3 regions of the Comamonas fluminis genome follow, and region 2 is predicted to be linked to each of the others. Evidence: riboswitches for the same ligand, from Rfam matches in the RefSeq annotation. Region 2 holds a riboswitch; each other region holds the start of a gene.
The links. A riboswitch is a leader RNA that binds a small molecule or an ion and turns the genes downstream of it on or off. The one in region 2 is predicted to bind glycine.
Positions count from the first base shown of each region.

Region 1: linked by a shared signal. The riboswitch ahead of gcvT (glycine cleavage system aminomethyltransferase GcvT) and the one ahead of JDW18_RS05325 (D-amino acid dehydrogenase) in region 2 are both predicted to bind glycine.
Region 3: linked by a shared signal. The riboswitch ahead of JDW18_RS14090 (trimeric intracellular cation channel family protein) and the one ahead of JDW18_RS05325 (D-amino acid dehydrogenase) in region 2 are both predicted to bind glycine.

Region 1 is NZ_CP066783.1:2,502,938-2,512,711, reverse strand. Features, by position in the region: gene JDW18_RS11855 (DKNYY domain-containing protein) at 1-644, opposite strand, end outside; gene JDW18_RS11850 (hypothetical protein) at 657-1,190, opposite strand; gene gcvP (aminomethyl-transferring glycine dehydrogenase) at 1,207-4,104, opposite strand; gene JDW18_RS11840 (MolR family transcriptional regulator) at 4,207-4,758, opposite strand; gene gcvH (glycine cleavage system protein GcvH) at 4,818-5,192, opposite strand; gene gcvT (glycine cleavage system aminomethyltransferase GcvT) at 5,328-6,464, opposite strand; glycine riboswitch at 6,527-6,641, opposite strand; glycine riboswitch at 6,660-6,772, opposite strand; gene JDW18_RS11825 (energy transducer TonB) at 6,848-7,297, opposite strand; gene JDW18_RS11820 (MBL fold metallo-hydrolase) at 7,312-8,379, opposite strand; gene JDW18_RS11815 (hypothetical protein) at 8,514-8,834, shown strand; gene JDW18_RS11810 (bleomycin resistance protein) at 8,958-9,320, shown strand; gene JDW18_RS11805 (hypothetical protein) at 9,717-9,774, shown strand, end outside.
Region 2 is NZ_CP066783.1:1,085,227-1,095,000, reverse strand. Features, by position in the region: gene JDW18_RS05335 (methyl-accepting chemotaxis protein) at 1-1,524, opposite strand, end outside; gene dinB (DNA polymerase IV) at 1,659-2,876, opposite strand; glycine riboswitch at 3,057-3,153, shown strand; glycine riboswitch at 3,154-3,269, shown strand; gene JDW18_RS05325 (D-amino acid dehydrogenase) at 3,327-4,595, shown strand; gene JDW18_RS05320 (DMT family transporter) at 4,706-5,638, opposite strand; gene nhaA (Na+/H+ antiporter NhaA) at 5,994-7,394, shown strand; gene JDW18_RS05310 (YidB family protein) at 7,474-8,580, opposite strand; gene JDW18_RS05305 (cysteine hydrolase family protein) at 8,735-9,367, opposite strand; gene JDW18_RS05300 (GlxA family transcriptional regulator) at 9,474-9,774, shown strand, end outside.
Region 3 is NZ_CP066783.1:3,006,846-3,016,619, reverse strand. Features, by position in the region: gene mnmC1 (FAD-dependent 5-carboxymethylaminomethyl-2-thiouridine(34) oxidoreductase MnmC1) at 1-810, opposite strand, end outside; gene JDW18_RS14090 (trimeric intracellular cation channel family protein) at 949-1,614, opposite strand; glycine riboswitch at 1,677-1,797, opposite strand; glycine riboswitch at 1,812-1,904, opposite strand; gene JDW18_RS14085 (LysR family transcriptional regulator) at 2,081-3,013, opposite strand; gene JDW18_RS14080 (FAD-dependent monooxygenase) at 3,153-4,388, shown strand; gene JDW18_RS14075 (hypothetical protein) at 4,441-4,824, shown strand; gene JDW18_RS14070 (oxidative damage protection protein) at 5,035-5,310, opposite strand; gene JDW18_RS14065 (sulfate ABC transporter substrate-binding protein) at 5,452-6,483, shown strand; gene JDW18_RS22625 (hypothetical protein) at 6,543-6,746, shown strand; gene ssuE (NADPH-dependent FMN reductase) at 6,756-7,352, shown strand; gene JDW18_RS14050 (sulfonate ABC transporter substrate-binding protein) at 7,573-8,613, shown strand; gene ssuD (FMNH2-dependent alkanesulfonate monooxygenase) at 8,638-9,774, shown strand, end outside.

The DNA.
Region 1 (9,774 bases), 1.4 Mb from region 2:
TCATCCAGATCAAGAAGCTGCCAACTTTGTGGATCGCACCCTTTGAGTGGCTTTTGGATATAGAAAACCTGGCTTCGGTCGCGTCCGTAGATGCTGTCGCCGTTGGAGACAAAGCTCGTGGCATCTGCGCTTTTGACCAACTTGGTCTTGCCCCAGAAGTCATAGACATAGACTTGCTGCGCATCGCGTGCGTAGCCGCTGGGGATTTGTCGCAGGCCCTGCTGCGTGCTGCCATCGTGAAATGGATAGATGGTGCGATTGCGGCGCAAATTGAGGCCTGCATCGCAAACCTCGAAACTCTGGATATCTGTTGGCTCGAAGCGACCACCGAGAGTCCAGGCATAGCGGCGATCGACGGAGTAGCAGGCGTTCAACGCTTTGAAGCTTTCAACATCCGCCCCCGCCAGCCGCGTGTTGCGCATAAAGCAGTGGCGCTGGTCCTTGGCAAAACTGCGGTTGAAACAAACGAAGCTGGCCGGGTCGGCCGAAATTTCATGATCGCGCCAGTAGATTTGCTGACCATCGCTCCACCAGGTGATCGGCGCTTGGTCGTCCTTATCGAAGAACGCCGGGTTTTGATCAAACTGGCTGATGGTCGCAAATGCGATATCCAGTACCGGTGGGGAAGTTGGCGCGATTGTCATGGAGCAGATAGGTCAGAGGGCGTCTCGGTTTGAGCGATGCCGTAGATCAGCCTGTAAATCTGCCTGTAAAGCGGAACCTATCCAGCTGTTTAGCCATTGCCCAAAACTGGGTGCAATGCATTGGGCTTCTTCGTATTCCGGCTCTTCGCCTTCAAAAATCTGGCCCCAGTTGTGCTCGGCCACGCCCAGTGCCACATAGGCGTAGTGGCCATGCACGCTGAGCAAAATGGGCAGGTGCGCATCCCAGAAGCGGCGCACTTGCTGCTGGCCTGCTTCATCGCCATCAAAGGCTTGCAGAGACTGTTGCTCGAATTCGTTCCAGGCAAATGCGGAGCCTAGTGTCTCTTCATTGAAATCCTGCACGCTGTTGAACCAGAGGGTTTGATTCCGGGTTTGCAGGCTGGAAAAGCGCTGCAGAAAGTCCAGATAGTCGGCTGGAATTTCTGCATAGCGCTGACGAAAGCGCGGCCCAAGCTGCTGCCCCGGTGTCTTTGGAGTCGGTGCAGTCAGCAGCCAGGCGGACGAAGCCAGCAAATCTTGCTGCATGCGCGATGAAGGTCGCTCAGCTCTCAAACGCATCCATAGGCACGCAGCTGCAAAACAGGTTGCGGTCGCCGTAGACGTTATCGACGCGGCCCACGGGGCTCCAGTACTTGGCGCGGCGCAGGGCCGGCACGGGGTAGGCGGCCAGCTCGCGGCTGTAGCCATGCTGCCAGTCGGCGGTCAGCAGCACTTCGGCGGTGTGCGGGGCGTTTTTCAGCGGGTTGTCGTCTTGCGGCAGCTTGCCTGCTTCAATCTCGGCGATTTCGGCGCGGATGGCAATCATGGCGTCGATAAAGCGGTCGATCTCATACAGGCTTTCGCTCTCCGTTGGCTCCACCATCAAGGTGTTGGGCACGGGGAAGGACAGCGTTGGTGCATGAAAGCCATAGTCAATCAGGCGCTTGGCCACGTCTTCGGCCATCACGCCCGTGGTTTCCTTGAACTGGCGCAGGTCCAGAATGCACTCGTGTGCCACGTGGCCGCTGTCGCCCGCGTACAGCGTGGGGAAGTGATCTTTGAGGCGCGCGCTGATGTAGTTGGCGTTCAGGATGGCGGTTTCGGTGGCGAGTTTGAGGCCCGGCTCGCCCATCATGCGGATATACATCCAGCTAATGGGCAAAACGGCTGCATTGCCCAAGGGGGCTGCGCTAACAGCTCCTACTTTGCGAGCGTCGCCGGCCGTGGCATGGCCGGGCAGGAAGGGAACCAGGTCTTCCACCACGCAGACGGGGCCAACACCTGGGCCGCCACCGCCGTGGGGGATGCAGAAGGTTTTGTGCAGGTTCAGGTGGCTCACGTCGCCGCCAAACTCGCCGGGGGCAGCCACACCAACCAGGGCATTCATATTGGCGCCGTCCACATACACGCGGCCGCCGTGGCTGTGCACCAGGGCGCACAGTTCTTTGACTTGTGTCTCAAACACGCCGTGGGTGGACGGGTAGGTGATCATGATGCAGGCCAGGTTGGCGCTGTGCTGCTCGCACTTGGCCTTCAGGTCGTCCATGTCCACGTTGCCGTTGTCGTCGCACTTGGTGACCACGACTTGCAGGCCCACCATCTGTGCGGACGCGGGGTTGGTGCCGTGCGCGCTCGATGGAATCAGGCAGATATTGCGGTGCGCTTGGCCCTTGGATTCGTGGAAGGCCTTGATGGCCAGCAGACCCGCGTATTCGCCCTGGCTACCGGCGTTGGGCTGCAGGCTGATGCCCGCGTAACCCGTGGCCTGGCACAGCCAGCCGCGCAGTTGCTGGTCCAGCTCGGCATAGCCTTGCAGCTGGTTGGCCGGCGCAAACGGGTGCATGTTGGCAAACTCTGGCCAGGTGATGGGAATCATCTCGCTGGTGGCGTTGAGCTTCATGGTGCAAGAGCCCAGCGGGATCATGCTGCGGTCCAGCGCCAAATCCTTGTCCGAGAGGCTGCGGATGTAGCGCAGCATGGCGGTTTCGGAATGGTGGGTGTTGAAGACCGGGTGGGTCAAAAACGCCGATTTACGTTGCAGATTGGCAGGGATCAGCGAGGTTGCGCCTTCGTCCATGGCTTCAATCGTGGGTAGGGCTTGGCCATCCTTGGCGAAGATGCTCCAGACCAGTTCCACATCGGCGCGGGTGGTGGTTTCGTCTAGGCTGATGCAGACGTATTCGCCCCAGGCTTTTCGCAGGTTGGCGCCCTTGGCGACTGCGCGGGCCACTATCGAATCGGTAGCGCCTTGGGTGTGCAGGCTCAGCGTATCAAAGGCCGTGTCGTGGTGCTTGGCAGTAAAGCCCAGTTGCGCCAAGCCGCGGCTCAAAATAGCCGTAAAGCGTGCCACGCGCTGGGCGATGCGGGTAATGCCTTGCGGGCCGTGGTAGACGGCGTACATGCTGGCAATCACGGCAGGCAACACCTGCGCGGTGCAGATGTTGGACGTGGCCTTTTCGCGGCGGATATGCTGCTCGCGTGTTTGCAGGGCCAGGCGGTAAGCGGGCTTGCCATGCACATCGACGCTGACGCCGACCAGGCGGCCGGGCAGCGAACGCTTGTACTCGTCACGGCAAGCCATAAAGGCGGCGTGCGGGCCGCCGGCGCCCATGGGCATGCCAAAACGCTGGGTGTTGCCCACCACAATGTCAGCGCCCCATTCGCCGGGCGGTGTCAGCAGGGCCAGGGCCAGCAAATCGGTCGCCACAATGGCGGCGGCTTGCTTGGCGTGGATGGCGTCCACGTCGGCCTTCCAGTCCACAATCCAGCCGCTGGATGCGGGGTACTGGATCACGGCGGCGAAGAAGTCGCCTGCGAGCGCCGCTTCCCATTCCTCTTTGCTGTTGGCCACGGTCACTTCAATGCCGATAGGCGCAGCGCGGGTCTGGATGACTTCGATGGTCTGTGGGTGCACATCGCCCGCCAGCACAATGCGGTTGCTCTTGGACTTGACCGAGCGCTTGGCCAGGGTCATGGCCTCGGCGGCAGCCGTGGCTTCGTCCAGCATGGAGGCGTTGGCAATCGGCATGCCGGTCAGGTCGCAGACCATGGTCTGGAAGTTGACCAGCGCCTCCATGCGGCCTTGCGAGATCTCGGCCTGGTAAGGCGTGTAAGCGGTGTACCAGGCGGGGTTTTCCAAGATGTTGCGCAGGATGACGCCCGGCGTGTGTGTGCCGTAGTAGCCCTGGCCGATAAAGCTCTTCAAAACCTGGTTCTTGCTGGCAATGGCTTTGAGCTCAGCCAGCGCAGCCGCTTCCGTCACCGGTGCGGGCAAATCCATGGGCGCGGGGCGTGCGATGGCGGCAGGCACCACGCTGTCGATCAGCGCTTGGCGCGATGGCAGGCCAATGGCGGCGAGCATGGTGGCTTCGTCGGCGCTGTCGGGGCCAATGTGGCGGGGGATGAACTCGCTGGCGTTTTCAAGAGACTGCAGCGAAGCAACGGGCGGTGACATCAGCATGGGAGGGACCTATTCTCAAATACTGTGACTGACTGTTTACATGCCACCAGCGCGGCGGCATGCGGGCAAAACCATGGCCTGTGGCGCAGGCATGGCGGTAGTTCAAAGTGCGCTGGCAGATTCCAGCGCGGCTTTCATGAGGGCGAGGCGCTCGCTTTCCTGATCGGCGTATTCCCAGTCAGGGTGCTGGCTGCGGGCGACGGTGTTGAGCCATTGCTGGCAGGACAGGGCGAGCTGGGCTTGCTGCAGCACATCGGCGTCCAGCTCTCCGGCAATCTTGAGCTGCCCGAAGGCGGCTGCCACGCGGGCGCGGCAGACCGACTGCAGATAGCGCTGATTCATCTCGTCCCGGGCCAACCATTTGGCTTTGGCAGCGTCGTCACGGGTCAGCATGTCCTCGGGCACGGGCAAATCCCAGTCACTGAGTTGCTGGCGCAGAAACCGCATGACCTTGGGCGCCTTGCCTTCGGGCTGTTCCTGCCACCACTCTTCGAGCGCGGCCAGGGTGTCGCTGCCGTCATCGCTGCCAAAGGGACTGAAATCATCGCCGCAGTCGTAATAGAAGTCCTGCGGGGCCACGCGCACAAACGCCGGGTGGCTGGTGCTGCGCGCCAGGCCTTCTTCAGGATCATCAAAGTACAAATGGGCAGTCATGACAAAGCTCAGGGTGCATAAAGCAACGGCCTTCGCAATGCGAGGGCCGTTGAAGATGCTTAGTTGTCCTTGGCGAAATCGTTGTAAGCGGTCTCTTCCATCAGAGCGTCAAGCTCGCTCACATCGCTCATCTTGACCTTGAAGAACCAGCCGGTGTTCAGCGGGTCGCTGTTGGCCAGAGCAGGATCGTTGCGCAGGTTTTCGTTGACTTCGACGATCTCGCCAGTCACAGGCATGTAAACGTCGGCAGCGGCCTTGACGGACTCGACCACGCCAGCCACATCGCCAGCCTTGAAGGTGGTGCCCACGGCGGGCAGATCGACAAAAACCACATCGCCCAGCGCGTCTTGCGCATGGACGGTGATGCCGACGATGGCGGCATTGGTGTCAGCGACGTTGATCCATTCGTGTTCTTTGGAAAACTTGATGCTCATGGAGGGCTCCAGATGGTGGATTCGGGGGAATCAGTGAGTTGTTTGAGAAAGGTCCAGTGCGCACTGTAGCGGCGTTCTGGCCCCTGTTTGACAAGTCGCCGGGCAAACTGGCCTGTCTGATTGACGGGGGCAGGCTTAGCCGCGGTAGTAGTTGGTGGGCACAAAAGGCGTGGCCGCCACTTTCATGGGCACAGGCTTGCCGCGCACGATGGCGAAAATCTGGGTGTCCAGCGCGGCGTAGCCGGGCTGCACATAGGCCAGCGCAATGGGCTGGTTCAGCGAGGGGCTGAGCAGGCCGCTGGTGATGTGGCCAATCTGCTGGCCGTCCTGGTTTTGCAGCACCGCCGGTTCGCGCACGGGAATGCGCTCCTGCGCAATCAGGGCCACGCGCTTGTGTGCAAGCTGCTGCGGGTTTTGCAACTGGGCCAGCACCTTGTCGGCGCCGGGAAAGCCGCCTTCGCGTGCACCGCCGGTGCGGCGCACTTTTTGCATGGCCCAGTTCAGGCCTGCTTCCACGGGCGTGGTGCTGGTGTCGATGTCATTGCCATACAGGCAAAGACCGGCTTCCAGACGCAGTGAGTTGCGCGCGCCCAGACCAATGGGTGCAACCTCGGGCTGGGCCAGCAGGGCTTCGGCCAGTGCTTGAGCGGCGGCGTTGGGCACAGAGATTTCAAAACCGTCTTCGCCGGTATAGCCGCTGCGCGTGATGTAGAGCGCATGGCCTTGCCAGTCGAAGTGATTGCCGGTCATGAAAACCAGCGAGGTGACTTCTGAGATCAAGCGCGAGAGTACGGAAGCCGCCTGTGGACCTTGCAGCGCAAGCAGGGCGCGATCAGGCAAGGGAACCACTTCGCAGCGCGTGCCAATATGCTTTTGAATATGGGCGATATCGGCTGCCTTGCAGGCGCCATTGACGATGAGAAACAGGTCTTCCCCACGGTTGACGAACATCAGATCGTCCAGAATGCCGCCTTCTTCATTGAGCAGCAGACCGTAGCGCTGCTTGTGCAGACCCAGATCGATCACATCGACGGGCATCAGGCTTTCCAGCGCGGCGGCGGCGTCAGGCCCGCGCAGCAGCAGCTGACCCATGTGGGAAACGTCGAACAGGCCTGCAGCCTTGCGGGTGTGCAGATGCTCGGCCATCAGCCCTTGCGGGTACTGTACGGGCATGGAGTAACCGGCAAACGGCACCATGCGGGCACCCAGCTTCTGGTGCAGGGCAAACAGCGGGGTGGTCAGCAGGGCAGAGTTGTTGTCGACAGCAGTCACAGGCAAGCGCTCCGGTATTCATACCAAATAGGGGGGCCGCGCATGGCATTCATGCGTGGCTTGCTTGCCTTGCTGTCCGCTTTACCTGAGAGATTCACCGCCGCAGTGAAGTCGGGCAGTTTGCTCCTTCGGTGGATGTCGTCACGATGTCCGGCATCTCTCTCCAGCAAGGAACGCTGCAGGACTTCATCCTGTCAGCGCTTGTCAGTCCTTTTGCCTGAGCGTTTTGACAGCGTTGATGGGCTGTCTGCGCCTTCGGCGGCACCGGACAGCTTGAAGCTGCGGGCACTCTCTCCTGACGGGCGCCATTCTAGCGGGAGGCTTCTGTTTCTCACGCTGAAATGACCCGGATTTCGGGTTTCCGATAGTGCTTCAGCGCGAAATCAGGAGCTCTTTTCGGGTGCTTGCGGCGCTGGCTTGGGGCTCAGATCTTCAAAAATCAGCTCGTAAGGCTGTTCAAAACAGGTGGTGACAGGCTGGCCATTGCTGATGGCTGGCTTAAAGCGCCAGCGGGTGAACGAGCGCTCAATGGCGGCGATGATGCGCGGGTCGGCATCTGCGGGCTTGTAGTTCTTGCGGCCCATTTTCCCCTCGGGCGTCACTTCAAACTGATAGACCACCGTGAACTTTGCGCCTTCGGGGTACCACTGAGGATCGAGCTTGGCATGTGGGTAGGTTCGCACCACGGCAGGTTTATCGATCTGGCTGGCTGGCGTGCATTCGGCCCAGGGCTTTTGGGGCGGTGGCGGTGTGGTGGTACAGGCGCTGAGTAGCAGGGCCGATGCAGCGAGGGTGGCAAGGCTGAGATGTCTTGGGGCGCAGAAAGTCTTCATGCGTTCATTGTCGGTCAGGCCCGCTGCATTGCTGGTAAGGATTGGTTGACGCAGGAGCGCCACCAGGGTGATCCTGTGTGGGGCGTCTGCAGGTCCAGCCGCTCGCCCATCATGGGGGTCGCGATGGCGACGTTGCTTTCTTTGGCTAACCCAACAATTTGCTCAAACGGGTCCCACCAGGCATGCATGGCCAGGTTGAAGGTGCCGTTATGGATGGGCAGCAGCCAGCGCCCGCCAAGATCCTTGTGGGCCTGAATGGTCTGGGCCGGATGCATATGGACATAGGGCCAGTGCGCGTCGTAGGCGCCGGTTTCCATCAGCGTCAGATCAAACGGCCCGAAGCGGCGGCCAATTTCTGTAAAGCCGTCAAAGTAACCACCATCGCCGCTGAAAAACACGCGCAGCGGCTGGCTGCTCTGCAAATCCTCAATCACCCAGGATGACCACAGCGTGCGGTTTCCGTCACTCAGGCTGCGGCCCGAGAAATGCTGGGCGGGCGTGGCGGTAAAGCGCAGGCCATCGACCTCACTGGCCTGCCACCAGTCATGCTGAATGATTTTTTCGGTCTTGACGCCCCAGCTCACCAGCCGGTCGCCCACACCCAGCGGGCAGAGAAAGGTTTCCACCTTGGGAGCAAGTGCCTTGATCGCGGCATGGTCCAGATGGTCGTAATGGTCGTGTGACAGCAGCACTCCGCGCAGCGGCGGCAAGTCAGCCAGTGCAATCGGCGGCGCATGAAAGCGCCTGGGGCCGGCAAATGATAGTGGCGACGCCCGTTCAGCAAACACAGGGTCGGTAATCCACCAGCCACCGCGCAGCTTCATCAGCAAGGTGGAATGACCGATGCGATAGAGACTGCGCTCTGGCGCGGCAACCAACTGGGCTGGGGTCAATGCCAGCACCGGCAAGGTGCTGGCGGGGTCGCTGTCGGCAGGCTTGTTGAAGAAAAAGTTCCACAGGGTTTTCGCATCAGGCTGCGGGCTATTGGCCGGGCGCGGGTGGATATTGCGAAACCGCCCCTGCACATACTGGGGCGAGTGCTCGTAGCTGGCGATGGGCGTTGTAAAAGGTTTCTTGAACAAGATGGAGCCTTGACGGGAGTCTGCTGAGCAGTTTGGGCCCAGAGACCGGGATGCAAGCTGAATATTGAAAGAGGCCGTATCAGAGTTGCGGCTTTGCAGACTTGCGACACTGCAGCGCAAGGAGAGGACGCGCGATGAACCCCATGGTTGGAAATCTGGAAAAGCTGCTGGCGCAGGGCAAAGATGGCGCGCTGCTGCGCTACACGCTGGGCAAGGCCTATGCGGATGAAGAGCAGATGGCCCTGGCCCGCGAGCATCTGCAGCAGGCCACGGCGCTGGATGCCGCGTACTCCGTCGCCTGGAAGCAACTGGGCAAGGTAGAGCTGGCGCTGGGCGACACGCAGGCCGCACGGCAGGCATGGCAGCAGGGGCTGGCGTGTGCAGAGGCCAAGGGGGATGCCCAGGTCGTCAAGGAACTGCAGGTGTTTTTGCGGCGGCTCGATAAGAGTCAGTAAGCCAAGCAGTCACCTGCGGTGTGGCTGGCTACACATAGCTGCCGAAGCCGATGCCCGGACCCTCTTGACCATCTTGGAGCGCCTGGGCAATAACATCCGTCGATCTATTCAACAGAAAGCGCCATGGCTGACTTTTCAACTCCCAACCTGCCCGCCCGCGACTTTGATGCCACGTCCAGCTTTTATCGCAAGCTGGGTTTCGAAGAAACCTGGAAAGACCGAGACTGGATGATTCTCAAAAGGGAAGGGCTGGTGCTTGAGTTCTTTAGCCACCCGAATGTCGACCCCGCCACCAGCTGGTTCAGCTGCTGCTTCAGGCTTGAGGATGTGGCGTCATTCTTCCAGCTGGCGATAGAGGCAGGCATACCTGAAGCAGCCCAAGGATGGCCCAGATTGCATCGCCCGAAAAAAGAGCCCTGGGGCGGCACAGTTGGGGCGTTGATTGATATTGACGGGACGCTGATTCGGTTCATTCAAGAGCGGTGAGGCTGCTGATAGGTTTTTGCTTGGGGTGTGGGCAGTTTTGGGCTGCTATCGGCCAGAAGCAGACATACCTAGCCCAATATGTCATAGTGTTTATGCCTGTCGCAGGGAGTGTTTAGAGGAGAGCTACCGACATGTCAGATGACACAGAGTTCTATTTAATTTGTTATTTTATTTTTTCTTCAATTATCTCTGTTCCAATATTTTTCTCTATGAGTAAAAATTTTGACTCTTCGGAATCTTTTATTTTTGGGTTGAGACGATGCTTTAAGAGAAAAACAAAAGGATCGGTTGCTCTTGCTATATCTTTTTTGAATTTGTATTTAATTATGATTGTATTTGCTATTTCTTCCTTTATAAAATAAATGAAGTCGTATAAATTTAGTGAGAGGCTTAATTTTGTCCATCGATATGGCCTTGTTAAATCCAATTGCTGTAAAGAATCAATGCTCTTTTC
Region 2 (9,774 bases):
CGTTCTGGCGCTCAAACGCAGCGAGTCTGCCGAACTGGTGGACTGCTCCACCAGCGCGGCGTTCTGCTGCGTGACGGAATCCAGCTGCGCCACCGCTTCGTTGACCTGAGAGATGCCAATCGACTGCTCACGTGTGGCAATGCTGATCTGGTGCACCAGAGCGCTGACCTTGTCCACCGCATCCACCATGCCGTCAATGGTCTGGCCCGCTGCACGCATGCGCGAGTTGCCATCGTTGATGCCATCCACCGTGCGGTTGATGAGCGTGCTGATTTCCTTGGCCGCCTCGGCGCTGCGCTGGGCCAGCGCCCGCACCTCACCGGCCACCACGGCAAAGCCACGGCCTTGCTCGCCTGCACGAGCAGCTTCCACCGCCGCGTTCAGCGCCAGCAGATTGGTCTGGAAGGCAATGCTTTCAATCACGCCAATGATCTCGCTCATGCGGGTGGAGGAGGTACGGATATGCTCCATGGCCACGCCCACCTCGCTGATGGCTGCGCCGCTGCGGCTGGCCACTGTGCGGCTTTCATCACTGGCACCGGCCATGAACTGCGCGGTGTCCGCTGTCTGCGACACGGTGCCGGAAATTTCTTCCATCGATGCCGCTGTCTGCTGCAGGCTGGCCGCCTGAGATTCGGTGCGGCCCGCCAGCTCAAAGCTGCTCTGGGCAATATCGTGCGCCGTTTCTGCAAAGCCGCGCACTTCCGTGCGCACATCACCCACCACAGCCCGCAGATTGATCTGAATCTGCTGCAGGCGCAGCATCAGTGCGCCCATGCCACCATCGTAGTTCTGGTTGCATTCGGTGCTGAGATTGCAGCTGGCCACATCCGCCGCAAAGCGGCTGGCCTCCTCCAGCCCCGCCACGCAGCGGCGGTAAAAGCGCCACAGCACAAAGCCGCCGCCCAGCACCAGAGCCGCAGCGCGCGAGCCCCAGGCCAGTGCCCCTTGCCAGCCCAGCATATCGGGCAGCATGGCAATCACGGCCACCACCGCCAGCAGCCAGGCCATGCGCGCCACCAGCCCGACATCCTTGCGGCTTTCCCACAGGCCCATCAAGCCCAGGCGGCGCACCTCGCCAGCGCGCAGGCGAAAGCTCGCCTTTCCCTGCTTTTCTTCATTGCGCATGCGTGCGTACAGCGCCTCGGCCTCTGCCACTTCGCGGGTCGAGGGCTTGGTGCGCACCGACAGATAGCCGCTGGGCTTGCCGCCTTCCATGATGGGCGTGACATTGGCACGCACCCAGTAATGGTCGCCATTCTTGCGGCGGTTCTTGACCAGCGCCGTCCACGGATAGCCGTGGGCAATGGTGCGCCACATATCCTTGAAGGCCGCGGCGGGCATATCGGGGTGGCGAATCAGGTTGTGCGGCTGACCAATCAGCTCCTCATACACATACCCGCTGACGCGCACAAACGCTGGGTTGCAATGTGTGATTTCGCCTTTGGTGTTGGTGCTGGAAACCAGCAGTTCGTCGCCCGGGAAATCGTAATTCTGTTGTGTGACCGGCAGATTCAGGCGCATGCCCTCAGTCCTCCAATGAGCCTGTTTATTCATTGTTAGAGACAGCAAACTGGCGGCTCAGTAGCGACTGGAAACCAAGATACACAATCTCACATTTGAATCATCTCACAGCCTGCATGCCCCTGCGCAGGCACTCAGAACAGGGAAGCGGTGTAAGGATCGCTGTTCTTGACAGAGGTCAAACTTGCAGGCCTGAGCAGTGCCTCGCGCGCAACAGGGTCATCCGCTGAGGCCTGCCAGTCCGCCGCCCGGATCAGGCCCGAGACCTTGACGCCCAGCAGACGGATACGCTTTCCCAGCGGTACGCGCTTGAGGCACTGCCCTGCCGCCTGACGGATTGCCGCCGCATCCTGAACCGGCAGCTGCAAGGTCTGGTCACGCGTGGCAATCTTGAAATCGTCATAGCGCAGCTTGATGCCCACCGTGCGGCCCACATAGCCCTTGTGCTGCAAATCATCGGCCACGCGCTCGCACAGATCGGTGAAGATCGCCCCCAGCTCGGCCTTGTCACGCACGGCGTGCAAGTCACGCTCGAACGTGGTTTCGCGGCTCATGGAAACGGGTTCGCTCTCTGTGACCACTGGCCGCTCATCACGCCCCCAGGCCGACTCATGCAGCCAGTGACCGTAGCTTTTGCCAAACCAGTGCAGCAGCTGCGGCAGGCTTTGCGCCGCCAGATCGCCAATGGTTTCAATGCCCAGATTTTTGAGCTTGGCATCGGCCTTGGGCCCAATGCCGTTGACCTTGCGGCAGGCCAGCGGCCAGATCTGGCTTTGTAGATCTTCTGGCTGCACGATGGAGATGCCATTGGGCTTGTTGAACTCGCTGGCCATCTTGGCCAGCAGCTTGTTGGGCGCCACACCTACCGAGCAGGTCAGCCCTGTGGCCTCAAAAATCGTCTTCTGAATCAGCCGCGCCAGCACGCGCCCGCCTTCACGCTGGCCACCGGGCACGTCGGTAAAGTCGATATAGACCTCATCGACACCCCGGCTCTCCATCAGCGGCGCGATGGAGACAATGATTTCCTTGAAAGCGCGTGAAAAACGCCGGTATTGGGTAAAGTCCACCGGCAGCAAAATCGCCTGCGGGCACAGCTTGGCCGCTTTCATCAGCCCCATGGCCGAGCCCACGCCAAACTGCCGCGCCGGGTAGGTGGCCGTGGTGATCACACCGCGCCCTGTGTAGTCGCGCAGCAGCGGGAAATCGGCCACCGGAATCTCTGACAGCGGCAGCCCCGCATGGCGTGCCAGCAACTCATCATCAAAGCTGCGCCGCCCACCGCCAATGACCACCGGCAAGCCCTTGAGCTGCGGATAGCGCAGCAGTTCCACCGAGGCATAAAACGCATCCATATCCAGATGGGCAATGCGCCGGGGCTTGGTTTCAGGGCTGACGGGAAGATCACTCACGCTGCCGATTTTGCCTGTGCCAGCAAGAGCTGGCTGGCAAGCCAGAAACCGAATCTGTAAGTCTAGGAAACCCGCATAGCCAGCCACGGGCATTCTTCCTACATTCGCCTACAGGCTTTCAGCCCGGTGATATCGAGAGAGACTGCAGCTTGCCAAAGTATGCAGCGCCGAAGGAGCAACCGCCCCGGAAACTCTCAGGCAAAAGGATCGGCATCACTGTTTCACACACTCTGAAGAATGCCCGGATGTCATCGTCCGCCGGGCATACCGAAGGAGCAAGCGATCCTCGCCTCAGGCGGCTCGTGAATCTCTCAGGTCCAGAACAGAGGGGGCGCCCGCTGTGCAATGGTTGCGCAGGGGCTTCCACCCTCTGACGCTTCTGGAATCTGAAACATGAAAACAATCGCCGTCATCGGTGGTGGCATCACGGGCGTCACCACCGCCTACGCTCTGGCTCGCCGCGGTTTTGCCGTCACCCTGTTTGAAAAGCAGCGCTACGCGGCCATGGAGACTTCGTTCGCAAACGGTGGCCAGCTTTCCGCATCAAACGCCGAGGTCTGGACGCACTGGTCCACCATCCTCAAGGGGCTGAAATGGATGCTCAAAAGCGACGCGCCGTTGCTGGTCAATCCCAAACCCAGCTGGCACAAGATTTCGTGGTTCGCACAGTTTCTGGCGGCCATTCCTCAGTACGAGAAAAACACCGTCGAAACCGCACGCCTGGCCATTGCAGCACGCGAGCACCTGTTCACCTGGGCTGAACGTGAAGGCATTGATTTCGACCTGAAAAAGCAAGGCATCCTGCACATCTACCGCGACCGTGCAGGCTTTGAGCACGCGGGTAAAGTCTCGCAGTTGCTGGCACAGGGCGGCCTGGAGCGCCGCGCCGTCACACCCGATGAAATGCATGCGATTGAGCCCACGCTGTCGGGCCAGTTCTACGGCGGATATTTCACCGAGAGCGACTCTACCGGCGACATTCACAAGTTCACCAGCGGCCTGGCCGCCGCCTGCGAACGCATGGGCGTGAAATGCCTGTACGAACAAGAAATCGTGGCCGTGGACAGCAACGGCAAGCGGGCCAGCGTGACCGTGCGCCAGGGCGCAGAAACCGAAACCACCGACTTTGACGCCATGGTCATCTGCGCAGGCACCGCCAGCCGTGCACTGGCCAGCCAGTTGGGTGACAGCGTCAACATCTACCCGGTCAAGGGCTACTCCATCACCGTCAATCTGCGCGATGCGGCCAGCCGCGCGGCAGCCCCCATCGTCAGCCTGCTCGATGATGAAACCAAGCTGGTCACCAGCCGCCTGGGCGACGACCGTTTCCGCGTGGCGGGCACGGCAGAGTTCAATGGCTACAACAGGGACATTCGCTCGGACCGCATTCGCCCGCTGATCGACTGGGTGCAGCAATGCTTTCCCGGCATTGATACCCGCAGCGTCGTGCCATGGGCCGGTCTGCGCCCCATGATGCCCAACCTGATGCCACGCGTGGGCCGGGGCAGCAAGCCCTGCGTCTTCTACAACACCGGCCACGGTCACCTGGGCTGGACCTTGTCTGCCGTCACCGCGGACATGGTGGGCAGCATCGTCATGCAGACGCTGGGCAGCGCCAGCGCTCAGACACGGCTCTCACCGCTGGCCGCGACGGCCATCTGAAGCAGGTCAGAGCGCTACTGATTCAGAAGCTGTTTGCGTATGTATTCATTGGCATTCATAGATAAACCCAACCGAATACGAATGAAGTTGTGCGCAAGCAGCTCTCAAAATCAGAGCTGCAGACAGATCAGCACCAGCCCGGCCATCATCAGCGCCATACCCAGCTTTTCGGGCAAGGAGAGCTTTTCGCTAAAGACGCGGCGCGAGACGATGTAGCTGAAAACTACCTCCACCATGCCCAGCGTGCGCACCGGCGCCGCGCCCTGCATGGCATAGGCCGTGAACCATGCCAGCGACGCGGCAGCCCCCATGCTGCCCGCCACCAGCGAAATGCGCCAGGCTCTGAAGATGGGGCGCAGCCCTTGTTCATTCGTCCTGGCAATCCACGCCCCCATGCCAATGGATTGCATGGTCTGCGCAATCAGCACGCCCCAGGCTCCCGACAGCCAGGGCGAAGTCACGCCCAGCCTGCCAAGCTCTACCGCACCACCGCGAAAGCCGATGGTGGCCAGCGCAAAGCAGGCGCCGCAGATCAAACCGTAAATGGATGACTTGCTGGCCCAGGCCGACAGCGTGAAGATCTGCCCGCGCGGCGGCAGTGAAAGCATCAGCACGCCCACCGTGGCCAGTACCATGGCCAGCAGCGCCAGCGGCGTAGGCAGCTCATGCAGAAAAATAGATGCAAAAAGAGCAACCTGCAGCACCTCGGTCTTGGACAGAGTGACCGCCACGGCGAAATTGCGCTCCTTCATCGCCACCAGCAAAGCCGCCGTAGCTGCTACCTGAAAAAAAGCACCCAGTGCAATCCAGCCCAGATAGGCCCACGAAAACTGTGGCAGGCTCTGGCGCCCATCACCAAGGGCATACAGCGCCAGCAGATAGATGGCGGCAAAAGGCAGGCCGTACAGAAAACGCACCAGCGTGGCAGGCAAGGTGCCCACCTGCGCCGTCAGCGAGCGCTGCGCCGTGTTGCGCACGGTCTGCGCAGCCGCCGCAAACAGCACCACAAACACCCAGAGATATTCCGTTCCAACACCCGACATGCGCAGCCTTCATTCTTGAATTCACGCAGCATAGCGGCGCCACCCAGCCGCCGCGCACGCAATTCGTGCGGTGCGGCTGCATCAGCCACGCTGACGCGGACTGCGAAGCAAATCCCAGTCATTCACGATGAGTGCTGTATTGACAGAAATAACCAACGTTCATCACTGTTAAAGATGAATTCAGTAAAATTAGAACCGGGTGCCCGTCACGCAAGGTGGCGATGGCAGGTGAATGTTCATGCGCAGGTCGGGCCGCCAGCGCGCCAGTCGTGCTCCGCATTTTGTGCTGCATGCGAGTCTTTTCTCGCGCACAGATCAGGCACAGCTTGCCAGCGACTGCATCACCACTCGACACATGGACCCACAAAACACTGTGCAGGCCCCTGCGCCCTCTGCACCCGCTCACGCCCCTCAAAATCAGCCTCACATTCCCGCCCTGCAAGCCGCCACCGAACGTGTGCAGGAAAAGATCGCGCACCTGCTGCATATCGAATCGTTTGCCGGCATGGTGCTCATGCTGGCCGCCGCTGCAGCACTGATCTGGGCCAACTCTCCCTGGGCGGCCAGTTATTTCACTGCCTGGCATGCGCCGGTCGCCATGACACTGGGGCCGTGGAGCTTCAGCACCGACTTGCACTTCATCGTCAACGATGTGCTGATGACCGTGTTTTTTCTGGTCGTGGGCATGGAAATTCGCCGTGAATTGCATGATGGCGCTCTGGCCAGTTTTCGCCAGGCCAGCCTGCCACTGATCGCTGCCATTGGCGGCGTGGTGGTGCCCGCACTGCTTTATGTAGCGCTGATTGGCGGCGACAGGACACTGCTCAACGGCTGGGCCATTCCCACGGCGACAGACATTGCATTTGCCGTGGGTGTGCTGGCACTGCTGGGCCGCAATATTCCGGCCTCACTGCGCATCTTTTTACTGGCGCTGGCCATCATTGATGACATCGTGGCCGTGCTCATCATTGCCTTCTTCTACTCCGGCGGCCTGCAAGCCATGGGCTTTGTGATTGCTGGTGCAGGCGTGCTGCTGGTGCTGCTGTTCAACCGCATGGGCATTGCCTCCGCGCTGCTGTATGTGCTGCCGGGTGCGGTGCTGTGGTTTGGCCTGCTCAAGACCGGTGCGCATCCCACGCTGGCAGGCGTTGTGCTGGGCCTGATGACGCCTGTGCTGATGCGACCATCCAGCCGCCCCGCAATGGCCACGGCGCAGCAGGCGCTGCAAAGCGCTCAGACCCAACTGGCACAACCGGAGCCCGATGCACAGCAGGTGCACCAACAGCTGCGTGCCGTGCAGTCTGCCCAGCGCGACCTGCTTGCGCCTGCGCTGCGCCTGCCCATGCTGCTGCACCCCTGGGTATCGTTTGGTGTGATGCCCGTGTTTGCGCTGGCCAATGCAGGTGTTCAGTTCAGCGGCACAGATCTGCAATCCTCCGCGCCGCAAACAGCCATGTGGGCCGTGATGATTGCGCTGGTGCTGGGCAAGCCTCTGGGTATTTTCCTGGCCACCTTGCTGGCCGTGAAGTCTCGCCTGTGCAGCCTGCCTGCAGGGTTGAACTGGCATGGCGTGCTGCTGGTGGGCCTGCTCGCCGGTATCGGCTTCACCATGGCAATTTTCGTGGGTGGGCTTGCCTTTGAAGACGCCAATCTGCTGGGCGCAGCCAAGCTGGGCATTCTGAGTGCGTCCGCCATTGCTGCGATCGCTGGCCTGCTGTTTGGTGTGATGGCCCGCAGCAGGATTACAGACCGCTGATAGAGCGTCGAAAAATCAGGCCGAAACAAAAAAGCCAGGCATTGACTGCCTGGCTTTTTTCATGGGCGGCGATGCCCGCTTATTTGCGCACCATCACATCAACGCGGCGCGAAGCTGCATTGTTGGCGCCGGTATCGGAAGCCTCCGCAGGCTTTTCCAGAGTGGTGCGATCCTCTGGCACACCGGCCAGAACCAGTGCGGCACGCACGGCCTGAGCGCGGTGCTTGGACAGCTCGGCATTCTTCGCTGCATCCCCCGTCGGATCGTTGAAGCCGGAGATCACGGCCTTCACATCCGCATTGGCCTTCAGGTAATCCACCAAAGCCTTGGACTTGTCCGCAAACTCTGGCGCAACTTCAATTTTCCCCGAATCAAAGAACACGCGCAGCAGCGGCACGCCTTGATCCACGCCATCTTGCACAGCTGCGCCCGTGGGCGCTGCGGCATCCGGTGCAGGTGTAGCGGCGGGAGCAGGTTCAGGAGCAGGCGCGGGCTCTGGTGCTGGTGCTGGTGCTGGTGGCGCGGGTGCAGGTTCGGGTGCGGGTGTGCTTGCCGGAGCGGGCTGAGGCGCTGCGTCCTTGTTCTTGGAGCAATAGCTGATGCCGAAAATCACCACCAAAGCGCCAATAATCCATGGCAGCCATTTGCCGATACCGCCACCGCCGCTGACTGACGCAGCAACAGGTGCAGCCGCCGCGGATGCTGCACTGCCAACGCGCGCCGCCCCTGCACTGGCGGCAGCGGTTGCAGCGCCCAACCCTGCCGCCCCAATTCCCAGCAGGGAACGCCCCTCACTGGCCAGCCCGGCAAACTCTGGCGGCAGCGCCGCCGGAATGCTTCCGCCCGGGGTGAGTCTGGAGATCAGCATGGGAATCAGCGCCGCCACAGCGGTGCCCACCTTGTCGTAGGGCAGGCCCAGAGTCGATGCGATTTTCGAGAGAAAGCTGCCGCCATCCCCAAAGGCAGACTCCACCTGCGCCGTGCTGGGCACCACCGGCGCTGATGCCGTGCCCAGCCAGCTGTTGACCATGTCGCCCAGACCAGCGGAGCGGAACTTGTCCAGAAAGCCGCCCAGCCCGCCAGCAGCCGGATCGGTGATCCGGCCCAGCAGCATTTGAATCAGCGGTCTTGCCTGGTCACCCAGACCGAGGCGCGAACCAACATCACTAATCAGGGAATCCAACATATCTGTCCTCCTAAGAATGGGCTCAAGCAGCCATCAAGCGATGACCAAGACCGCACAGTCTAGAAACGCAAGTGTGGACTTACGTGTAGGACGTGCCCGCGCAGCACCGCAATCGTCGTGCCATCCACTGCGGGCTTCATCTTCACAATCAATCTCAGACATCTGCCTGCTTCATGGCATCGGCATGTGAGTGATAGATGGTCGAACGTGGCAGTGCATTGCCGCTCTTCAGGCTGTCAATCCAGTCCCGGGTTGTGCAGACCGCTGCAAAGCGCGATTGCAGCACCGTGCAGTAAACGCGGTGCATCTCCTGCGCACTGACATTGCCCTGTGCGTTGGCATAAGAAACCGTGCCGGATGCATCCTCCAGAAACTCCACTGCAAAGCCCTGATGCAGGGCCTCTACCGCGGTGGAGGCCACGCAGTTTTGCGTCATATAGCCCAGCAAGCTCAGAGTGTTGATGCCGCGCTGTCGCGTCCAGCGTGCGATATCCGTTTCCGCCAATGCACCAGGCAGCGTTTTTTCCACATAGTGATCGCGGTGACGGCTGCTCACCACCTCATGCAGCTGCCAGCCCTCTGACTCAACGGCAAACAGCGGTGCTGTCACGGGTGCACGGTTTTGCACCACGATGACGGGAATGCCCGCCTGATGCGCGGCTTCCATCGCCAGGCCAATGCGCCTGAGGGAATCCTGCACCGGCGGATGCTCTATCGGCAAGCCGCCAGTCACATATTCGTTCTGAACATCGATCACCACCAGTGCACGCTTTGTCGTTTCAGTCATATGAATTTCCTTTATGCCTGCGTCATCAGGCTGGAAGTCATTCTGAAATTCCGGGCGCTTCATCACCAGTGGCCTGAATATCATTGTTCGATAAAATCAGGCCAATATGAAAAAAGCCATCCACACCCGAAGTTCAGATGCTGCGCCGCGCAATATCTGCATTCTGGCGTTTGATGGAATCAGTCCGTTTCATCTGTCTGCACCTTGTCTGGTGCTGGGAGAAGGCCTCAGAAGCCAGGATGTGGCGCCTTTCAAGCTACAGGTTTGCGCCTGGCAAAAGGGCCCTCTGAGAACATCGGCAGGCTTTCATATAGAAGCAACTGCAGGCCTGCATGCACTGCGCCATGCCGATGTCATCATCGTGCCCAGCTGGCATCAGCCTGAGGTCACCCCGCCCGATGTTTTGC
Region 3 (9,774 bases), 1.9 Mb from region 2:
CAGGCGCGATAAAACACTGTCGTCGGGCGAAACATGGGGGCAAAACAGACCCGCAGGCAGGCCGGACGCACCGGCTGCGGGCTGGGCCGCCTTGTCCAGCACGGTCACCTGCCAGCCGCGCCGGGCCAGACTGGCGGCCGCTGCCGCACCGGCCAGACCTGCGCCCAGCACCAGACAGTGGCCGGGCTGATTGACCGGGGCGGGCAGGCCATCCGCGCGGTGGCGCGGCTCCCAGGCGGGGTTGTAGCGGGCTTGCAGCGCCTGCGGCTGTTGTGCGTGGATTGCATCGCCTTGCAGCTCAAAGCCCAGCTTGCGCAATGCGGGCGCCATGCTTGCCGTGGGCGCCGTCAGCAGCGTGCCCCGGCGGCAGTGGCGGGCCAGGTTTTTGAGGGCATCGGGGCTCCAGCAGGCGTCATCGGCATTGCGCATGTGGATGCCATCTGCCGCCAGTGGTGGCTGCCTGCGCAGCAGGTTTTGCGTATCACCCACATACAGCGTCAGCAGCACCTGGCCCTGCTCAAACGACAGGCGGTGAATGCCGGGCAGCAGCCCCCACCATTGCGCAGCCAATTGTTCGCCCAGTGGCTGCAGTGGGCCACTGGTGGGCAGGGCTTGCTGCAGTTCAGCGTGAGTGGGGGCATGACCCAGCAAAGCCACAAAATGCAGCATGCGAGGGCGCTGAGCACGGGCCTGCCATGCAGCCCAGGTCTGCAAAAAGCCCAGGCCGCAAGCAAAGTCGGTCTCCAGCACGCGCCACTGCTGGGCGTTCGGGGTCATACCTTCAAGCAGGCGATCAAGAGCTTCAGACATGAAAAAACGACATCAAAGAGGGCGTGGCACAAAAACTGGCGCACTCCAAAGTCAGTGGCACCGAGCAAGAGCCGGCTCGCGGCGAAGGTGCCGTCCCCCTCAGGGGGAAGGCGCGCAGCGCCACAGGGGGGGAGCCGTCTACTCCCAACGTTGTTGATAAGAGAAGACCGGCAGCCGCCATTTAAAGCGAATCGCCGCCAGACGGAAGGCCAGACCGCCCGCAAAGCAGATCGCGGTGCTGATGTTCGAGCTTACATCCAGATAGCGCAGGCCCAGGAACATCAGGCAGACGGTGAGCGAGACGCTGGCATATAGCTCGCGACGGAAGACCACGGGCACCTGGTTGCACAGCACATCGCGCAGGATGCCGCCGCTGATGCCGGTAATCATGCCCGCCATGATGACGACGATGGTCGGGTAGCCCAGCTCCAGCGCGGTGTTGCAGCCGATCAGCGAGAAAGCAATCAGGCCCATGGCGTCCAGCAGCAAAAACACCTGCTTGAGCTTGACCATATGGCGCGCAATCACCGTGGTCAGCAGGCCAAAGCTGATGACCAGATACACATATTCGGGGTGTTGCGTCCAGCCAATCGGGTAGTGGCCCAGCACCATGTCGCGAATGGTGCCGCCGCCCAGGGCGGTGACAAAGGCGATGACCACCACGCCAAAAATGTCCATATTGCGACGGCCAGCCGCCAGCGCGCCAGACATGGCTTCTGCCGTGATGGCCACCAGATAGATGACCAGCATGACGGTGAAATTGGAGGTCTGGAACGAATCCAGCAAAGAGACGGAAGGCAGCATGACGGCGCTTGGAGGCTTTTGAAAATAGACCCGCCACTCACATCGGCGGGAATGTCTGGTTTGCCTCTCCCGCTGTCCTTTGTACCTGAGAGTTGCGCACGTGCGCCAAGGCGTCTGGCGTGCTTGCCCCTTCGGTGAGTCCTGCAAACTTGTGATTGCGGACTGCTCTCCAGTTGGCGATATCCGGGCCATTGCCTGGCCCACCTGCGGTACTTATTGCCTGAGCGATTATGGGAGTTTGCGCCTTCGGCGGGAACCGTTGCCGGGTTCCGCTCTCCCGCAGGATGAGCGCGATTTTAGCCAGTTTCAGACAGGTATTCGGGTTAGTCCGTGGCCTGAAGCGGCCTGAGTCATGCAACTGGCCAAGGGCTGGAGCAGAAAACATCTGTTTTGATAGCGGTCACCGTTGATGTGGTGTGGCTGTCGGGCTGGTTCGTTTCGTGGCAACGGTGGAGGCGGTTTCTTTTCAGGCCTTCGCCTGCTTGTCGGGAGAGCTTGCCAATCCCGCCAGCCGCAGCTGTATCAACTCCAGCAGTGCCCGCACACGCGCAGTCACCGAGTGGCGGTGGCTATATGCCCCCAGCAATTTCAGGGGGGCGGGGCACAAGTCCAGTGGCACCTCCTGCAATCGGCCCGCAGCAAGGTCTTCCTGGCAGGGGTTGGCCGCCACAATCGCAAAGCCTATGCCTTGCCGTGCGCCTGCCACGGCCAGCTCTCCGCTGTTGACGCGGTAGCGGCTGCGCACCGGCACCTTGACGATGTCGCCCGCAGCGTTCTGAAACTGCCAAGGTTGGCCCTTGAGCGCACTGAGGGTGGTGATGCAGGGCAGCGATTTCAGCTCGCGCACATGGCGTGGCATACCAGTCTTAGCCAGCAAGGAGGGAACGGCCACCACGATGCTGGGCAGGGTGGCCAGTTCGCGGGTAATGAAAGTGCTGTCCTCCTGAGGGCCCCGGTGGAAGACGATGGACAGATCCACGTCTTCTCGCAGCACTTCCAGACCGGTCATGCGGGTGTCGCATTCAAGCTCAATCCCGGGGTGGAGACTGCAGAACTCGGCAAGGATGGGCGCCAGCAGCCTGGGCGCCTCGCCCGGCATGCACATCTTCAAAGGGCCGCGCAGCTCGCGCTGCACCGCGCCCAGCTCTTCCTCCGTGCCGAGCAAGGTGTCGAGCAAAGGTTTGGCGCGTTCGTAGAGCAGCCGGCCCGCTTCCGTCATGCGCAGGTGGCGGGTGCTGCGCTCCAGCAGACGTGTGCCCAGTCTGCGCTCCAGCGCGGCAACGTGGCGGCTGACATTGGACGAAGGCATAGCCAAAAGACGCGATGCACCCGCAAAGCTCTGCTCATCCACCACGGCCACATAGACACGGACGGTATTCAGATCGAGTGCATCACGCATGGATTATCCCGTTTGAGGTATGAAAACGTCCTGATTTTGACCGCTAGTGCTCTCTAGTGGCGAAATTTAAGATGCCGCTTTTGCCCGGTGCAATCGATGGAAGTGGCGCCGGGCATCGTATGGACAGGAGAGATTCAACGTGGAAATCGGAATATTGGGCGGTGGCATTGCAGGCCTGAGCGTGGCACTGGCTTTGCGCCAGCAGGGCTACAACCCTCGGGTTTATGAGCGCCGGGCGGGGCCAGCCACCATGGGGGCGGGCGTGACGCTGTGGCCCAATGCCAGCTTTGTGCTGAAAGAGCTGGGGCTGCTGCAAGACGTGGAGGCCATTGCGGGCCAGCCATTGAGCACGCGCCGCCAGGATGCTGCGGGCAATGCACTGGGCGGCCTCGATATTGCCTTGCTGAACAGCACGATGGGCTACCCCAGCTACACGGTGCTGCGCCGGGATTTGCAGCAGGTGTTGCTGGACCACGCAGACCGGGCCGGGATACCCGTGGAGTTTGGGCACCGGGCGGTGGGCATTGAGCTCGATGTCCATGGCAAGGCTGTCGCCCATTTCGAGAATGGCGCCAGCATCCGCCCGGATCTACTTATTGGCGCCGACGGCCGCATGGATTCGGTGGCGCGCCAATTTGTTGCGGGTGACAACCGGCCTGTTTATCAGGGCTTTGTGAACTGGATCGGCGTGGCACAGATGACGCAAGCACCGCAGGCGCTGGTGGGCGATATGGCGATTCAGGACTTCTGGGGCGTGGGCGAGCGCTTTGGCTGCGTGCCAATTCGCCCCGACCTGGTGTATTGGGCCGCAGCGCAGGCAAGACCCTTGGCTGAGGCTGGTTTGCGCCCGGATATGCGCCAGGAGGTTGAGGATGTTTTCGCACGCTGGCCCGAGCCGGTGGCGCGCATCATTCGGGCCACGCCAGCAAATGCCATGCGGCTGATTGCGGTGCATGATCTGGAGCCGCTGCAGACATGGAGCCGGGCGAATGTGCTGCTGGTGGGGGATGCTGCCCATGCGCCGTTGCCAACGTCGGGCCAAGGTGCTTGCCAGGCGCTGGAAGATGCCTGGCATCTGGCGCGGTGCCTGGAGGGTGCAAGTGGCGGCTTGGATGAAGTCTTTCAGGCGTTCACGAGGATTCGCGGCCCCAAAACCGCAAGGCTGTCGGAGCAAGGCCGAGTCTTCGCCCGCGCGCTGCTCGCCACCGATGCTGAAACCTGCCGCATCCGCAATGAGCGGGCCAAGTCGTCCGACCCAGTGAGTGATGTGCAGGCCCTGGCCGCTGGATGGGGGCAGGGCCTGCCAATGCCTGCTTGCCCCGACAGCGTGCCAGCGCAGGGTGTGGGCATGGACAGTTTGTACCGCATGGAATGACCTGTGCTAAACAGGTTTTAAGATTCCCAGCATCGTTTTTCCCGGGGCTGCTATGGATTTTTCACTTCAGTTTCGCCGCTGGCTGGACGCTGCCGCGTCGCAAACAAGCGCTGACATTGCCGCTTTCTCTTTCAATCTGTACGAGCCGGCGCTGGTGCCAGGCGTCAAGTTCGGCATAGAGCTGATTGGTGCCAGGGCCTTTTCTGCAGACGATCCGGACTGGCCGTGCGATGAAATCTGGTCGCCAGACCCGCGAGGCATTGACATTCCCGAAGAGTTCTCCGGCAGCGACTGGGAGGTTTGTCTGGAAAAGGCGAAAGCGCTGGTGCTGGACTACCTGGCCAGCCCGTCTGGCCGGTGGCTGCAGTCCGGTGAGGCGGTGGGCCTTGGCTTTGTGGATGGAGACCTTGAGGTGGTCTGGACCCGAGAGCCGTAACCGGCTCAGGTGCTGACGGAGGCTGTCAATGCTTGAATAGCAAAATTGATAGCTTTCTACGCTTTATCTGTATAGGGTAGAGCCGCATTTCATGATTGGAATGGCTTGTTGCGAAGCCACAAAAAAGCCCCGGGCTCAGAATGAACTAAGCCCGGGGCTTTGGGATTTCAGGCGCAGCGCTTATTCAGCACTGGGGGCCTGTGCTTTATTTCATTGCTCGCTGGGAGGCACATAGCCTTGTGCCGCGTCGGCTCCACCGCCGAAGAAATGGTTTTCCATCTGGCGGGCCAGGTACTGGCGGGCGCGGGCGTCGGCCAAGTTCAGGCGGTTTTCATTGATCAGCATGGTCTGGTGCTTGAGCCAGTCGGCCCAGGCTTGCTTGCTCACGCTTTCATAAATGCGCTTGCCCAGTTCACCGGGTGCGGGGGGGAAGTCCAGGCCTTCAGCGTCTTGATCCAGCTTGATGCAATGAACGGTACGTGCCATTTGTCGAGTCCTCTGGTTGTCTCAGATGTTTGGGTAATAACAAACTGAAATCTTAGTAGTTTGAGTTTTAAGTCTGTGGTTCAAGAATGCACAGCAACGGGGGAGAAGCCCGTTGACCATTCACTCCAAGAACACAGTCCAATGAAAAATCGTCGCAACTTTATCAAGTTTCCTCTGGCCGCCGGTCTGATCGCTGGCTTGACCCTCTCCGCTCTGCCCACATTGCCTGCATTTGCGCAAACAGGCGTGCAGTTGCTCAACGTCTCTTATGACCCCACCCGTGAGCTGTACGTGAACTACAACCAGGCTTTTGCCAAGCACTGGAAGGCCACGCAGAACCAGGATGTGACCATCAAGCAGTCGCATGGCGGCTCGGGCAAGCAGGCGCGCTCCATCATTGACGGCATCGAGGCCGATGTGGCCACGCTGGCGCTGGCTGGCGATATTGATGCGCTGGTCAAGAACGGCAGCGTCAAGCCCGACTGGCAAAAGCGCCTGCCGCACAACAGCGCTCCGTACAACTCGACCATCGTGTTTCTGGTGCGCAAGGGCAACCCCAAGGCCATCAAGGACTGGGATGACCTGATCAAGCCCGGCACCCAGGTGATCACACCCAACCCCAAGACTTCCGGCGGCGCACGCTGGAACTATCTGGCGGCCTGGGAATTTGCCAAGCGCAAGTACGGCGGTGATGCCGGTGCCAAGGACTTCATCTCCAAGCTCTACAAGAACGTGCCTGTGCTGGATACCGGTGCACGCGGCTCCACCGTGACTTTTGTGCAGCGCAACCAAGGCGATGTGCTGCTGGCCTGGGAAAACGAAGCCTATCTGGCGCTCAAGGAGTTTGGCGCCGAGAAGTTCCAGATCGTCGTGCCTTCGCTGTCCATTCTGGCTGAGCCATCGGTAGCGATTGTGGACAAGGTGGTCGATAAAAAAGGCACACGCACCGTGGCTGAGGCCTATCTGAAGTATCTGTACAGCGAAGAAGGCCAGCGCATTGCCGGTCAGAACTTCTACCGCCCCACAGATGCCAAGGTGGCGGCTGAATTCGCCAAGCAGTTCCCCAAGCTGGAACTGTTCACCATCGACAAGGCCTTTGGCGGCTGGACGGCTGCGGACAAGGCTCACTTTGCCGACGGTGGCAGCTTCGACCAGATCTACACCAAAAAATAAGCAAGGCGCGGCGGGCTGGCCCGCCGCACACCAGATCACAGCAAAAACAGGAGCGGGTCATGAGCAATTTCTGGAGCCGTCTGGGGCAGTTCTTTATCAGCGCAGGAGCGATGAATGCCCGCCAGCCACTGCTGGCGTGGGAGGCTGCCTGGGATGAGGCCGAGGCCTTGCTTGCCAGCGGCAAGCTCTGGTCTGAGCCGCAGCCACCCCGGGCTGGCAGCGCAGAGCTTGGAAACACGCTCCTGAAACACCCCCAAAGATAAAGCCAAGCCATGTCGATTTTGCTGATTGCCGGTAGTCCCTCGCAGCCCTCGCGCTCCAGCGCCTTGCTCAGTGCTGTGGCCACCCGCCTGCAGGCGCAGGGCCTGAGCACCGAGCCCGTGCTGCAGCTCAACCAGCTGGACCCTGCGGCCTTGCTGCATGCCAGGTTTGACCACCCTGAAATTCGCGCCATCACCGATCGCGTTGCCAAAGCGGATGCCGTGGTGGTGGCCACCCCGGTGTACAAGGCGGCCTACGCCGGTTTGCTGAAAGTTTTTCTTGATGTGCTGCCGCAGACCGCGCTCAAGGGCAAGCTGGTTCTGCCCCTGGCCACGGGCGGTAGCCCCCACCACATGCTGGCGCTGGACTATGCGCTGCGGCCCGTGCTGCAGTCGCTGGGCGCGCGCCATATCCTGCCCGGCATCTATGCCACCGACCAGGGCGTTCCCCTGCTGCCCGAAGGCGGCTATGGCCTGTCGCCCGAAATTGCCGAGCGCGTGGATGACGCCGCTCAACTGCTGGCCACCGATCTGCGCCGCAGCGCGCAGTGGGCTGCTGTCAATGATTTTGAAAGCATCGCGTTCTCTGACGTGCGATGTAGCGTTTGAACTAACGCCCCCCTGAGCCGCTACGCGGCTTCCCCCGAGGGGGACGACAGCCTCGCTGCGGGGCGGCCCTTGCTTGCTGTCCCTTGATGGGGCGGTGCCCATATTCCTATGTCTCTGTTTTTGATAGCAGTCCCCGCACTGTGAAGGCCGAGTTGCGCCTGAAATAAGGCCCAGAAGGTGGTCTGTGCGTGGGGACTGAGAACTCCAAGGATTGATTCTCATGACCGAACGAAACCACACTTCTGCCCTTATTTCGTCGCCATCGTCATCGTCATTGCCAAGCGCCACACGCCGTCAGTGGCTGGCAGGCACAGCGGCCTCGGCCCTGGCGCTGGCCTCGGGCAATCTGCTGGCACAGACCGGCAGCGGTACGGGTACGGGCACCGGCCAGCGCGTGCTGCGGGTGGGCCATCAAAAAGGCTGGCTGTCCATTCTCAAAAATCGCGGCACGCTGGAAAAGCGGCTGACGCCACTGGGCGTTTCCGTGCGCTGGGTGGAATTCAACGCCGGGCCGGTGCAGCTGGAGGCGCTGAACGTCGGCTCCATCGACTTTGGCGATGTGGGCGAAGCGCCGCCCATTTTTGCCCAGGCCGCTGGTGCGCCGCTGGTCTATGCTGGTGCCACCGTGGCGCGGCCAGGGCTTGAGGCGGTGATCGTGCCCAAGGGTTCGGCCATTCGCAGCGTGGCCGACCTCAAGGGCAAACGCATTGCCTATAACAAAGGCTCCAACGTCCATTACTTTCTGGTCAAGCTGTTGGAAAAGCATGGCCTGAAATACGGCGATGTGCAGTCCGTCTTTCTCGCTCCCGCCGATGCGCGTGCGGCGTTTGAAAAAGGCTCGGTCGATGCCTGGGTGATCTGGGACCCCTTCCTGGCCGCTGCCCAGAAGTCGCTGGACGCCCGCCTGCTGGTCGATGCCAAGGGCGTGGTCAACAACCGCACCTACTACTTCACCTCGCGTGACTTTGCCAGCCGCAACGCCGATGTGCTGCGCATTGCCATTGAAGAAATTGCCGCCATCGACACCTGGGCCAGCAAGAACAAGGGCGCTGCGGCGACCGAGCTGTCGCAGATTCTGGGGCTGGACCCCGCCGTGACCGAGCTGTACCTGAGCCGCGCTGAATACGGCACGAAGGTGGTGGACGCCAGCATTCTGGCCGAGCAGCAAAAGATTGCCGACACCTTCTTCGAGCTGAAGCTCATCCCCAAGAAGCTCAACCTGCTGCACGCCGCGCCCGTGGACCTGGTGGCGGGCCGCTGATTCAGATCAGACAAGGAGATTTTCATGAAAGTTTTCTGGTTCATTCCCACCCACGGTGACGCCCGCTATCTGGGCACCAGCGAAGGGGCACGCCAGCTCAGTTATGACTATGTCAAACAGGTCGCTATTGCTGCTGACAGTCTGGGCTATGAAGGGGTGCTGATTCCTACAGGCCGCTCTTGCGAAGACCCCTGGGTGGTGGCCTCCAGCCTGCTGCCTGTGACCCAGCGGCTGAAGTTTTTGGTGGCCGTGCGCCCCGGCCTGCACCAGCCCAGTCTGGCAGCGCGCATGGCGGCCAGCTTTGACCGCCTCTCCGGTGGCCGTCTGCTGATCAATCTGGTCACAGGTGGCGATCAGGCCGAGCTGGAGGGCGATGGCGTGTTCCTCGACCACGCCACGCGCTACGAGCAGTCGGCAGAGTTCATCCAGATCTGGCGCGAAATTCTGGAGCGCAGCCACCGTGGTGAATCGCTGGATTTTGAGGGAGAGCACCTGCAGGTCAAGGGTGCCAAGCTGTTGTTCCCGCCGCTGCAAAAGCCGTACCCGCCCGTGTATTTCGGCGGCTCATCGGCGGCAGCCCATGAGCTGGCGGCAGAGCAGGTCGATGCCTATCTGACCTGGGGCGAGCCCCCGGAAGAGGTCGCCAAAAAGATTACCGATGTGCGCGAGAAAGCCGCCCGCCATGGCCGTACCGTGAAGTTCGGCATTCGCCTGCACGTCATCGTGCGCGAAACCGATGAAGAAGCCTGGGCCGATGCGGAGCGCCTCATCAGCCGCTTGAAGGACGAGACCGTGGTGCAGGCCCAGGCCGCTTTTGCACGCATGGATTCCGAAGGGCAGCGGCGTATGGCTGCTCTCCACGCCGGTGGCAGCAAGCGTACCCGCAAGGACCTGGAGATCAGCCCCAATCTGTGGGCCGGTGTGGGTCTGGTGCGCGGCGGGGCTGGCACGGCGCTGGTGGGCAGTGCGCAAACGGTGGCAGATCGCATCAAGGAATACGCCGACCTGGGGATAGACACCTTTGTGCTCTCGGGCTATCCGCACTTGGAAGAGGCCTACCGCTTTGCCGAGCTGGTCTTCCCGCTGCTGCCCGTCAACGTGCAGGAAAAGCTGGGCGGTGGCAACCCCGGCGGGCCTTTTGGTGAAACCGTGGCCAACCTC